DNA from 3 places in the Brevibacterium spongiae genome. Region 3 is predicted to be linked to each of the others. Evidence: riboswitches for the same ligand, from Rfam matches in the RefSeq annotation. Region 3 holds a riboswitch; each other region holds the start of a gene.

Region 1 (3,273 bases), 1.8 Mb from region 3:
GACGGTCAGGCTCGTCCCGCACCTCGGCGTCGTCGTGCCGCTGCGACCAACACGGCGCCGAGGATGACCGCCACCGCACCGACGGCCACAGGCAGACCGAGGTCGCCGCCGGTGCGGGGCAGGTCGCCTCCCGCCTCGGCTCCGGCGTCGGCTTGAGCTCCGGTGCCCGCATCGGCCGAGGCGGAGTCTCCTTCGGCTCCGGCGTCGGCCTGACTCCCGGTTCCTTGTGCTCCGCTGGCATCTGCGCCATCGGCACCTGTGCCTGCGTCTGCGCCGTCCGCGCCGCCGGCATCTGCGCCTGCCCCGTCAGCGTCACCACCTGCCCCAGCGTCAGCATCCGTACCGTCGGCCTCGGCATCCGAGCCGCCAACTCCGCCGTCCGACCCGTCCGCGCTGGTATCGGCTTCCGCGTCCTCACCGGGCCCCGGTTCGCCTGATCCTGCGCGGGTGAGTTCCACATCGTCGACCTGTTCCGAGGCAGCCTGGCTCTCCGCTTGGCCCTCCGACTGTCCCCCGCCGCCTGCCGGCACTTCGTAGGTCGTGGCCTGCAGCGCGTCGTCACTGACTCGGACGCGGGTGAAGGCGGGAACGTCGTTGTAGACGCTCTTGCCTTCCCACTCGAGCCCGGGGACGTGGCTGTAGAACTTCGATCCCGTCGACGAGGTGAGAGTGAGATAGAGCGTCTGCCCCTCCGCCTTCTCCTGTTCACGTCCCGCATCTGCTCCGGGAATCGGCTTGCCTTCACCGTCCATGAGGAACGTGCGGTTGTAGATGTGGTCGTGCCCGGAGACCACGAGATCGATGTCGTTGCGGGCCGCGACCGGCGGAATCGCCTTCCGCAGCCGTTTCACATCGGCGTCGTCCCAGTGGGTGGCCGTCGAGTAGATCGAGTGGTGGAAGCCCAGCACCGTCCAGCGCGCCTGGTCACCGTGTTCGGCGACGACGTCGTCGATGAACTCTGCGTGGGCGTCCATATCCGAGCTGTTCGAGTTGATGTTGATGAACAGAACGTCGGATTCGGTGAACCAATAGTCCCCACCCGAAGTGAGGGGCCCACCGCCGCCATGGTCGGCGCTGACATTGGGCCGGTTGAAGTGCTGTTCGTATGCCTTGGACGATACGTCGTGATTGCCGATCGTCGTCGCCTGCGGCAGTGTGCGGGTCGGGTCCGGGGCCAGGTACTGCCCGTACTCGTCCTGACTGATGGCACTGTTGACCTGATCTCCGAGCGAGTAGAAGAAGTCCGGATTCTTCGCTGTGGCCACCGCCGAGGTGAGCGTGCGGTCCCACGCCGATGCGTCGTCGGGGGTTCCACCTCCCGCACCGATCTGCGGGTCACCGAAGACGAGGAATTCGTCGTCACCGCCGTCGTCTCCCGTCGTGAACCGTGCCACCTCGGTGAAGCCGTCCTCCTCGCTGCCGACTTGATAGGCGTATTCGGTGCCGGGTTCCAGGTCGGTCATCGTCGCATGGTTGAAGTGGCGGGAGAGATCGGCTCCGATCCCGGAATCTGTGGTCTCGGCTGTCTGCGCATCGTCGGGCAGCTCGTTGCCTGCGAGTTCGCTCGCCGGCGCCCACCGGACCTCTCCCCCGCCCGAACTCTCACTCATCCAGGAGACATTGCGTGCGGTCGAATCGGCTCCGACCTGCAGCACGGCATCGGTGATCGCCTCAGTACCGGTCTCCGTCCGCTGCTGCGGACCCGTCTCATCGCTGGTGCGCGGCTGCGACTCCGTCGGTCCGGGACTCGGCGTACCGGAGCCCAGGCCTTGAGCATCGGCGGGAAGCGGAGCGGCCACCAGCCCGGTGAGCAGAACACCGGCGGACAGGGCGGAGAACCGGCGTCGGAGGCGATGAGTCGTCATTCGCCCATTTCTACTCACCAGTAGTGAAGTAGTGTTCGAAGGCTGTCGACGTCCAGCGGAACGGGAAGTGAACCCTCGATGACCGAGGCGGAGCGGTCGCGGGTCTCCCCTGTTGTACAGTGGTGGCTACGACAGGGGAGCGCCGTCAGGGGCGCTGAGAGTGCAGACGAGCTGCAGACCCTCGAACCTGATGCGGTTAGCACCGCCGAAGGAAGTCGAGACTCTTCACCCCTCCTTGTGACTGAGGAGGCATCATGCCGAAAACCACCACGCCCGATTCCACGACGCCTGCCAAGCCGGTCCACACGCTGGCGCCCAAGACGAAATCGTGGCGGGTCGTCGACTATGTCACCACCGCAGTGCTCGGCATCGCCGTCGGGCTCGTCTTCTGGGTGCTGGCGCTGAGTTGGAAGGTCCTCGAGCTCGCGTTCCAGGCCTTCCCACCCTCGATCGGCCTCATCGCCGGGCTGTGGGTGCTGGCCGGGCCTCTGGCCGGTGCGATCATCCGCAAGCCCGGCGCCGCACTGCTGTGCGAGCTCATCGCCGCCATCGTCGAAGCGGTCCTCGGGTCTCATTTCGGGGCGACGGTGCTGCTGTCCGGATTCCTGCAGGGCCTCGGCGCCGAACTCGTCTTCGCGGCCTTCGGGTACAGGCGATTCACGCTGTGGGTCACGGCTCTGTCCGGGGTGCTGGCGGCGGCGTTCATGGCCGTGAGCGAGAACATCATGTACAACGCCGAATGGCAGTTCTCCTTCCAGGCCGCCTACGCGGTGTGCGCGATCATCTCCGGTCTCGTCATCTCCGGCATCGGCGCCTGGTTCGCCTACCGGGCGATCGCGAAGACCGGGGCGCTGAGTTCGTTCGCCTCCGGCCGTCTGCGCTGATGGCGCTGCCGATCACGGCGCGCGGGTATTCGTGGACGCATGCCGACCGTGACGCTCCGGCCGTCGGCCCCCTCGACCTCGACATCGCCGCCGGTGAGAAGGTGCTCGTCCTCGGGTCCTCCGGGGTGGGCAAGTCGACGCTGCTTCACGCGATCGCTGGCGTCCTCTCCGACGAATCCGGTGAGGCGACCGGTGAGCTCCTCATCGGCGGAGACGCCCCGGACCCTCGCCGAGGCGGCACCGGGCTGGTCCTCCAAGATCCCGATTCGCAGGTGATCTTCTCCCGCATCGGCGACGATGTCGCCTTCGGAATGGAGAACCTCGGCCTGCCTGCCGAGGTCATCGCGGCCCGGATTCCCGCCTCGCTGCGTGCGTTGGGACTCAACCTGCCGCAGGATCATCCGAGTGCCGCCCTGTCCGGTGGGCAGAAGCAGCGGTTGGCGCTGGCGGGCATCCATGCGATGGCACCGGAGGTCATCGTCCTCGACGAGCCGACGGCCAATATCGATCCTGGTTCTGCCGAG
Region 2 (3,273 bases), 1.7 Mb from region 3:
TGACGTCGTCGCGGTCGGGCAGACCGAGGTGCTCCTTTGGGGTGACATAGCAGAGCATCGCCGTGCCGTAGCGGGCGATCTCGGTCGCTCCGATCGCCGAGGTGATGTGGTCGTAGCCGGGTGCGATGTCCGTGACCAGCGGACCCAAGGTGTAGAAGGGTGCGCCGTGGCACAGCTCCTGCTGACGTTCGACGTTCTCCCGCACGAGGTGGAGCGGAATGTGCCCGGGCCCTTCGACCATCACCTGGACGTCGTGGGCCCAGGCGCGTTCGGTGAGTTCGGCGAGAGTGTCGAGTTCCGCGAACTGGGCGGCATCGTTGGCATCGGCGATGGAGCCCGGTCGCAGTCCGTCGCCGAGTGAGAACGCGACGTCGTAGCGGGCGAAGATCTCGCAGAGCTCATCGAAGTGGGTGTAGAGGAAGTTCTCCTCGTGATGGGCCAGACACCAGCCGGCCATGATCGACCCGCCGCGGGAGACCATCCCGGTGACCCGGTTGGCGGTGAGGGGGACGTAGCGCAGCAGCACACCGGCGTGGACGGTCATGTAGTCCACACCCTGTTCGCACTGCTCGATGACGGTGTCGCGGTAGATCTCCCAGGTCAGCGCGTTCGCGTCACCGTCGACCTTCTCCAGCGCCTGGTAGATCGGGACGGTGCCGATGGGGATCGGCGAATTGCGGATGATCCACTCCCGGGTGGTGTGGATGTCATTGCCGGTCGACAGGTCCATGAGGGTGTCGGCGCCCCACTTCGCGGCCCATCGCAGCTTGTCGACCTCCTCGGCGATGGAGCTGGTGACCGCGGAATTTCCGATGTTCGCGTTGATCTTCACGAGGAAGGCCTTGCCGATGATCATCGGCTCGGATTCGGGGTGGTTGATGTTGTTCGGGATGATGGCGCGCCCGGCGGCGAGTTCTGCGCGGACGAGTTCGACATCGCACTGTTCGCGCAGGGCGACGAACCGCATCTCGGGGGTGATGATGCCCTGCCGGGCGTAGTGCATCTGGGTCACCGTGCGGCCGGTCTTGGCTCGTCGCGGAACCGGTTTGCGCCCCTTCCACTGCTGCGAGGGCGCACCTCTGCGCACTGCCGCACGTCCGTCGTCGGCGATGCGGTGGCCGCGGGCTGCATACGTTTCGGTGTCGAGGCGGGAGTCGATCCAGGGGAACCGCAGCGCTGGGAGGCCTTCCTCGGGGACGCTGCCGGGGCCGACGGTGCGGTAGACGTGGACGGGGTCGTTCGCTCGGCCGTCGGTGTCGTCGAGTTCGATGCGGGTGACCGGCACGCGGACCTGGTGCTCCGCGTCCTCGACCCAGTCCGGCGAATGCGTCGGGTACTGCTCAAGTGTGAACCAGTCCTCGGGTTTCCGCACCGACTGATCCTCGGATCCCCGCACCGAGGCGGCCGCTTCGTTCGCGTCGGGGGTCGGGCCGAGGTCACGCTCGGTGGGCACAGTCGTGGCAGGGACAGGTGTTTCAGGGGTGAATGCAGTCATCTGCAGTCCTCACTTCCTACGCCGGTATCAACCGGATCAGGTTCTACGGTCTCGGACGATTCAGTCCGATCTCAGCCCTTGAAGAGGGCTCCCGTGGGGTCATGCAATTCGTATCACGAGGTCAGCGCGTGGGACAACCTCGCCGAGGTGGGGCGCGGGTCAGTCGCCCTGGAGGAACGTCTTCGCGACCGCGCCGAGGGCGACGACGTCGGAGATCGCGACCATCTCCCGGGCCGAGTGCATCGAATACAGTGCCGGTCCGACGTCGACGGTGGTCATGCCCAGGCGGGTGGCGGTCAGCGGACCGATCGTCGACCCGCAGGGCATCGCATTGTTCGACACGAAGTCCTGATACTCGACCCCGGCGGCCGCACATGCTCGCGCCCACACTGCTGTGCCCACGGCATCCGTGGCGTAGCGCTGCTGAGCATTGAGTTTGAGCAGCGGACCGCCGCCGAGGTGTGGACGCACATGCGGGTCGTGACGCTCCGGATAGTTCGGGTGCGCGGCGTGCCCGGCATCGGAGGACACGCACACCGAGGCGGCCAAGGAGGCCAGATAGTCGCTGCGCGTCGAGTTCGGCAGCAGGGAGGCGATGATGCGTTCGGTGACATCGGCGAGGAACGGCCCGCACGCTCCGGACCGTGAGTTCGATCCGATCTCCTCATGATCGAAGGCCGCGAACAGCGGGATCCCCTCGAGACCGTCGGCGTCGAGATTCGCCAAGGCGGTGACTCCGGCGTGGACGGACAGGAGGTTGTCCAGCCTCGGCGAGGCGAAGAACTCCTCGGAGGCACCGAACCGTGACGGTGCCTGCGTAGGAACGGTGTAGACGTCGTGGCCGGCCACCTGTTCGGGATCCACCTCGGCGGAGGCGGCGAGCAGTTCGACGATGTCTGCCTCGGCGAGTTCGGCCAGGCCGATGACCGGAGCCGTGTGACGCTGCTTGTCCAAGGTCAGACCCTCATTGACCTGCCGGTCGAGATGAATCGCCAGCTGCGGGATACGGGCGATCGGCCCGGTCTGTGCGAGCACGGTCCGGCCGTCGGCGAGACTGAGCCGACCGGCGAAGGCGAGCTCCCGGTCCAGCCACGAATTCAGCAGCGGACCACCGTAGATCTCCACACCGACCTGACGCGTCCCCTCCGCGGTGTACTCAGGGCCGGGTTTGAGTTTGAAAGCCGGGGAATCGGTGTGGGAACCGAACACGCGGAACCCGGGAGCCGCCTCGGCGGTGGTGGGATTGATCCACGCGATGATCGCACCGTCACGGATGACGAAATTGCCCGTCCCGGGAGTCAGCGCCCACGCGCTCGCCTCATCGAGGCGGGAGAAACCGGCCTTCTCCAGACGCTGGGCGGCGGTGGCCACGGCGTGGTATGAGCTGGGGGAGGCGCTGACGAAGTCGCCGAGGTCGTCCGCGGTCTGCGCGGCAGGAACCGGTCTCGGGAGTGATTCATTCATTTCCCCAGCCTATCCTTTGCGGTAGTTTGGATGACAAGGGAAGAGGTCTCAGACATCGGGTTGCACCGAGCCTGGGGCGACAGCGGCGGCAGGGACCCTGCAACCGCAGCATCGACGGCAAGGAGTGTTCGACGTGAATCAGTTCGTGACGGAGTGGAACACCTGGCGCGATTCACGAAATTCGGCACTGGCGAAACCGTTCGGATGGCTCAGCGTCGTCGGACTCCACTGGCTCGACGTCGAATCCACGTGGTCCGACGCCCCGGGAACCTTCACTGTCGAGGACGGGTGGGTCACCGTCTCCCTCGACTCCG
Region 3 (3,273 bases):
GTCGGTGCCGGCGATGGTCAGAGCGATCGGCGGGCGAGTGGTCATGACTGACCGCCGGCAAACGCTGCGAGCAGTTCAGCGGCTGCGGCCTGCGGGTCGCCGGCCATGCAGATCGCCGAGACCACACAGATCCCGAGCAGTCCGCGCCCACGCAGGTCAGGGGCCCGATCGATGCTGATGCCGCCGATCGCGACGGCGGGGATGCCGGCTTTCGTGACCAGTTCGCCGAGGCGGTCCGGTCCGATTCCGTCCGGGGCGTCGGCCTTCGTCGTGGTGTCATAGACCGGCCCGATGCCGACGAGATCGACGACTCCCGAGTCGCGGGCGGCGTCGAATTCGTCGCTGCTGGCGGCCGAGAGACCGATGAGCGGTGCTTCGCCCAGGGCGGCGCGCACCTCGGCGACGGTGGTGTCGGTCTGGCCGACGTGGATGTGGATGTCCTCGCCTTCGTCGATGAGGCGACGGGCCACCTCGACGCGATCATTGAGGACGACGGGCACGGTGCGGTCGGTGCCGCGGGTGGCGGCGTCGACGGCGGCGATGACCTGACGTGTGAGTGAGTAGAATTCGCCGTCGTCGATGTCCTTGTCGCGAACCTGGACGATGCCCACTCCCCCTGCGACGGCGGCCTGCACGGTCTCGGCGACGGTGCGCCCGGCGGCCGCGCATTGGGCGGAGTCGGTGACGAGGTAGAGGCGGGTATCGATGCCTGCGAAGCGACTGTTTGCGCCTGCGACGCGGTCGGTCGCGTACGGGCTTTCGGCAGTGTGCGCGGACCCCGCGGTCATGCCTGCACGCCTTCGCTCGCGTCGAGTGCATCGATGCTGACCCGCGCTCCGGCCAGACGGTCGCCGTCGACGGCGTAGAGCGCGTCGAGGAAGTTCACGGAGTAGCTGCCCGGTCCCTTCGCCCCGTCGGCGGCGAGTTCCCCGGCGACCGCGAAGTGCGCGTGGGCGGCGACGACGGCTTCGAACCTCGCCGAGGCGGCTTGACTGTCCGCGGCCTGTTCCGGTGCGTGCACGGCTGAGGCATCAGCGTCGGGATCGGCGAGTCCGGTGCGGGCCGCGGCGAGGTAGGCGCTGGTGACGGCACCGAGGGAGCAACCGGTGCCGATGACCAGCGGCATGAGTTCGTATCCGCCGGAGACGCGGGCGACGTGGTCGGTGCCATCGATATGGGCGACGACGGCGTCGGTGGGACCGGAAACGGCAACGATCGCGCCGGTTTCCCGGGCCAGTTTCGCTGCGGCCGGCAGGACGGCGTCGACTTCGTCGGTGGAGTCGACTCCGCGACCGCCGAGGCCGACTCCGGCGAGTGCGGCGATCTCGGAGGCGTTGCCGCGGATGGCGGTCGGGTGATCGGCGGCGGCGCGGCGGATGCGGGAGGTGCGGAAGTCGACGGCTCCGACGCTCACTGGGTCGAGGACCCAGGGCTTGCCGGCGGCATTCGCAACGTCGATGGCGGCGTCGGCAGCAAGCAGCTGATGGTTCGAGGCGGTGCCGAAGTTGATGAGGATCCCGCTGGCGATGCCGGCGAACTGTCCTGCATCGGCTTCATGGTCGAGCATCGCCGGGGACGCGCCGACGGCCAGGAGCACGTTCGCGCTGAATTGCTGCACGACGGTGTTCGTGATGCATTGGATGAGCGGGTTGGACGCACGCAGTCGTGCGTTGGCAGAACGCAGGTCGAAGTCAACCATGACGATCCCTTCGCTAGTATGGCCCAGATCAGGTTCGATGGGTGTTCTCTCAGCCTCGGTGTCCTCCGCGCGCAGCGTCTCGGTGCGAACGGATCCTCATGAGGCACCCCATGTCAATGGCTCCGACTGTATCAGCACCACCGGACACGAGCGACTTCTTCGATGTCGAAAGAACAATGACGGATGAGGGGCACCAAAGATACTCACTCACCATGGTTGCCGTTGGTCCCCCATACCAGAACTATTGCGGGGAAATCTGTGCTGTGAGAATATTGAGGTGGTAGCGAGGAGGTCACCTCCTAGAGCGCCAAGTCGCAAGCCCACGTCTCAGACGTGGGTTTTTGCGTTGGGCCTCGTGTCAGAGACGCTGGGTAGAGTTCGACCATGTTGCTCGCCTATATCGATGAGATCGGTGAACCTGGCCCTTACGTTGCAAAAGACCACCCAAAGTTCAACACAAACCCGGTCTTCGGCTACGCAGGCTTCGTCATCCCCGAAAACTCGGCTCGAAGATTCGGGCAGATCTTCACTGCAGAGAAGCGACGTGTCTTTGCCAGCGAACTGCGGGGCATAGACAACCCGGGCCGCTGGGAGCGCAAGGGATCAGATATCTTCACTCCAGACGCTTGGCGAAGCTACGGTGAGCAGATCCGTGTCTTTCGCGGGCTGATCAACAGGCTCGCAGAACTGAGTGGACGAGTCTTCTTCTATGCCGAACAGAAGGAAGTCGGCACCAGGAAGCAAGTGCGGCTCTCCGATGAGCAACGCGAAGCTTCAGCTATGCGAGAGTCGGTCAATCGTCTCTGTCGTCACGCTGACAATTGCGGCGAAAATCTACTGATGCTGATGGACCAGATCAATGAGAAGCAACGGGCTGCAAGAGTAGCGACGATATACGCACACATATTCTCGCGTTCCCAAGAGTTTAGGGAAATGAATGCTGCCATTGAGCCGCCCATGCACATTGACAGCGCTCTCAGCTCCAATATTCAGTTTGCCGATTGGATTGCAGCCGCCGTCAGCCGAGCGATCGACTACCAACTCGAACGCGAGTCAAAGTACAGCTGGATACCTCAAGCCCTGAGCAATCACATGCACCATCGCATCACCTATGAATCCAAGCTTCGCCTTTGGCAGAGCTCGCTCAATGATCTCAACAACTTTGACATCTTTAAGTCCGAGCGCCCAGTCCAAGAGAAAACGGGCTCTGGAGGCATGAGTCCCGAGGACCTCGCGAAGCTCGAAAAGATCAAGCACGCGACGATGAAGAGAAGATAGTCATCCCACCCCTAGTCGGCCCGGTGCGCCCACTTCTCGTCCGGCATTCCGGGACCCTTCGACGCCGTGACCACCTCAGGGACGCGATCACAGGCGGTGCACTCGAGCCCCGAATGCACCTCGCCGTCGCAGTCGTCGTGGCGGTAGATGATCGGACGACCACCCGGCGCCTCCCACCGATCGCCCCAGTCGGTGAAGGCGACGAGCACTCCACGCAGGTCGCGCCCCTTGTCGGTGAGGTGGTATTCGGCTCCCCCGGAGGCCGATTCCCTGGTCATGATTCCCGAGGCGACGAG

What was found. A riboswitch is a leader RNA that binds a small molecule or an ion and turns the genes downstream of it on or off. The one in region 3 is predicted to bind thiamine pyrophosphate.
Region 1: another riboswitch for thiamine pyrophosphate. It lies ahead of L1F31_RS05440 (ECF transporter S component); the one in region 3 lies ahead of thiM (hydroxyethylthiazole kinase).
Region 2: another riboswitch for thiamine pyrophosphate. It lies ahead of thiC (phosphomethylpyrimidine synthase ThiC); the one in region 3 lies ahead of thiM (hydroxyethylthiazole kinase).

What each region holds. Positions count from the first base shown of each region.
Region 1 is NZ_CP093443.1:1,230,880-1,234,152, reverse strand. Features, by position in the region: gene L1F31_RS05445 (purple acid phosphatase family protein) at 6-1,865, opposite strand; TPP riboswitch at 1,989-2,096, shown strand; gene L1F31_RS05440 (ECF transporter S component) at 2,120-2,749, shown strand; gene L1F31_RS05435 (ABC transporter ATP-binding protein) at 2,749-3,273, shown strand, end outside.
Region 2 is NZ_CP093443.1:582,052-585,324, forward strand. Features, by position in the region: gene thiC (phosphomethylpyrimidine synthase ThiC) at 1-1,495, opposite strand, end outside; TPP riboswitch at 1,491-1,599, opposite strand; gene L1F31_RS02630 (M18 family aminopeptidase) at 1,655-2,959, opposite strand; gene L1F31_RS02635 (DUF1684 domain-containing protein) at 3,093-3,273, shown strand, end outside.
Region 3 is NZ_CP093443.1:3,067,608-3,070,880, forward strand. Features, by position in the region: gene thiD (bifunctional hydroxymethylpyrimidine kinase/phosphomethylpyrimidine kinase) at 1-45, opposite strand, end outside; gene thiE (thiamine phosphate synthase) at 42-788, opposite strand; gene thiM (hydroxyethylthiazole kinase) at 785-1,699, opposite strand; TPP riboswitch at 1,687-1,820, opposite strand; gene L1F31_RS13830 (DUF3800 domain-containing protein) at 2,084-2,977, shown strand; gene L1F31_RS13835 (winged helix-turn-helix transcriptional regulator) at 2,989-3,273, opposite strand, start outside.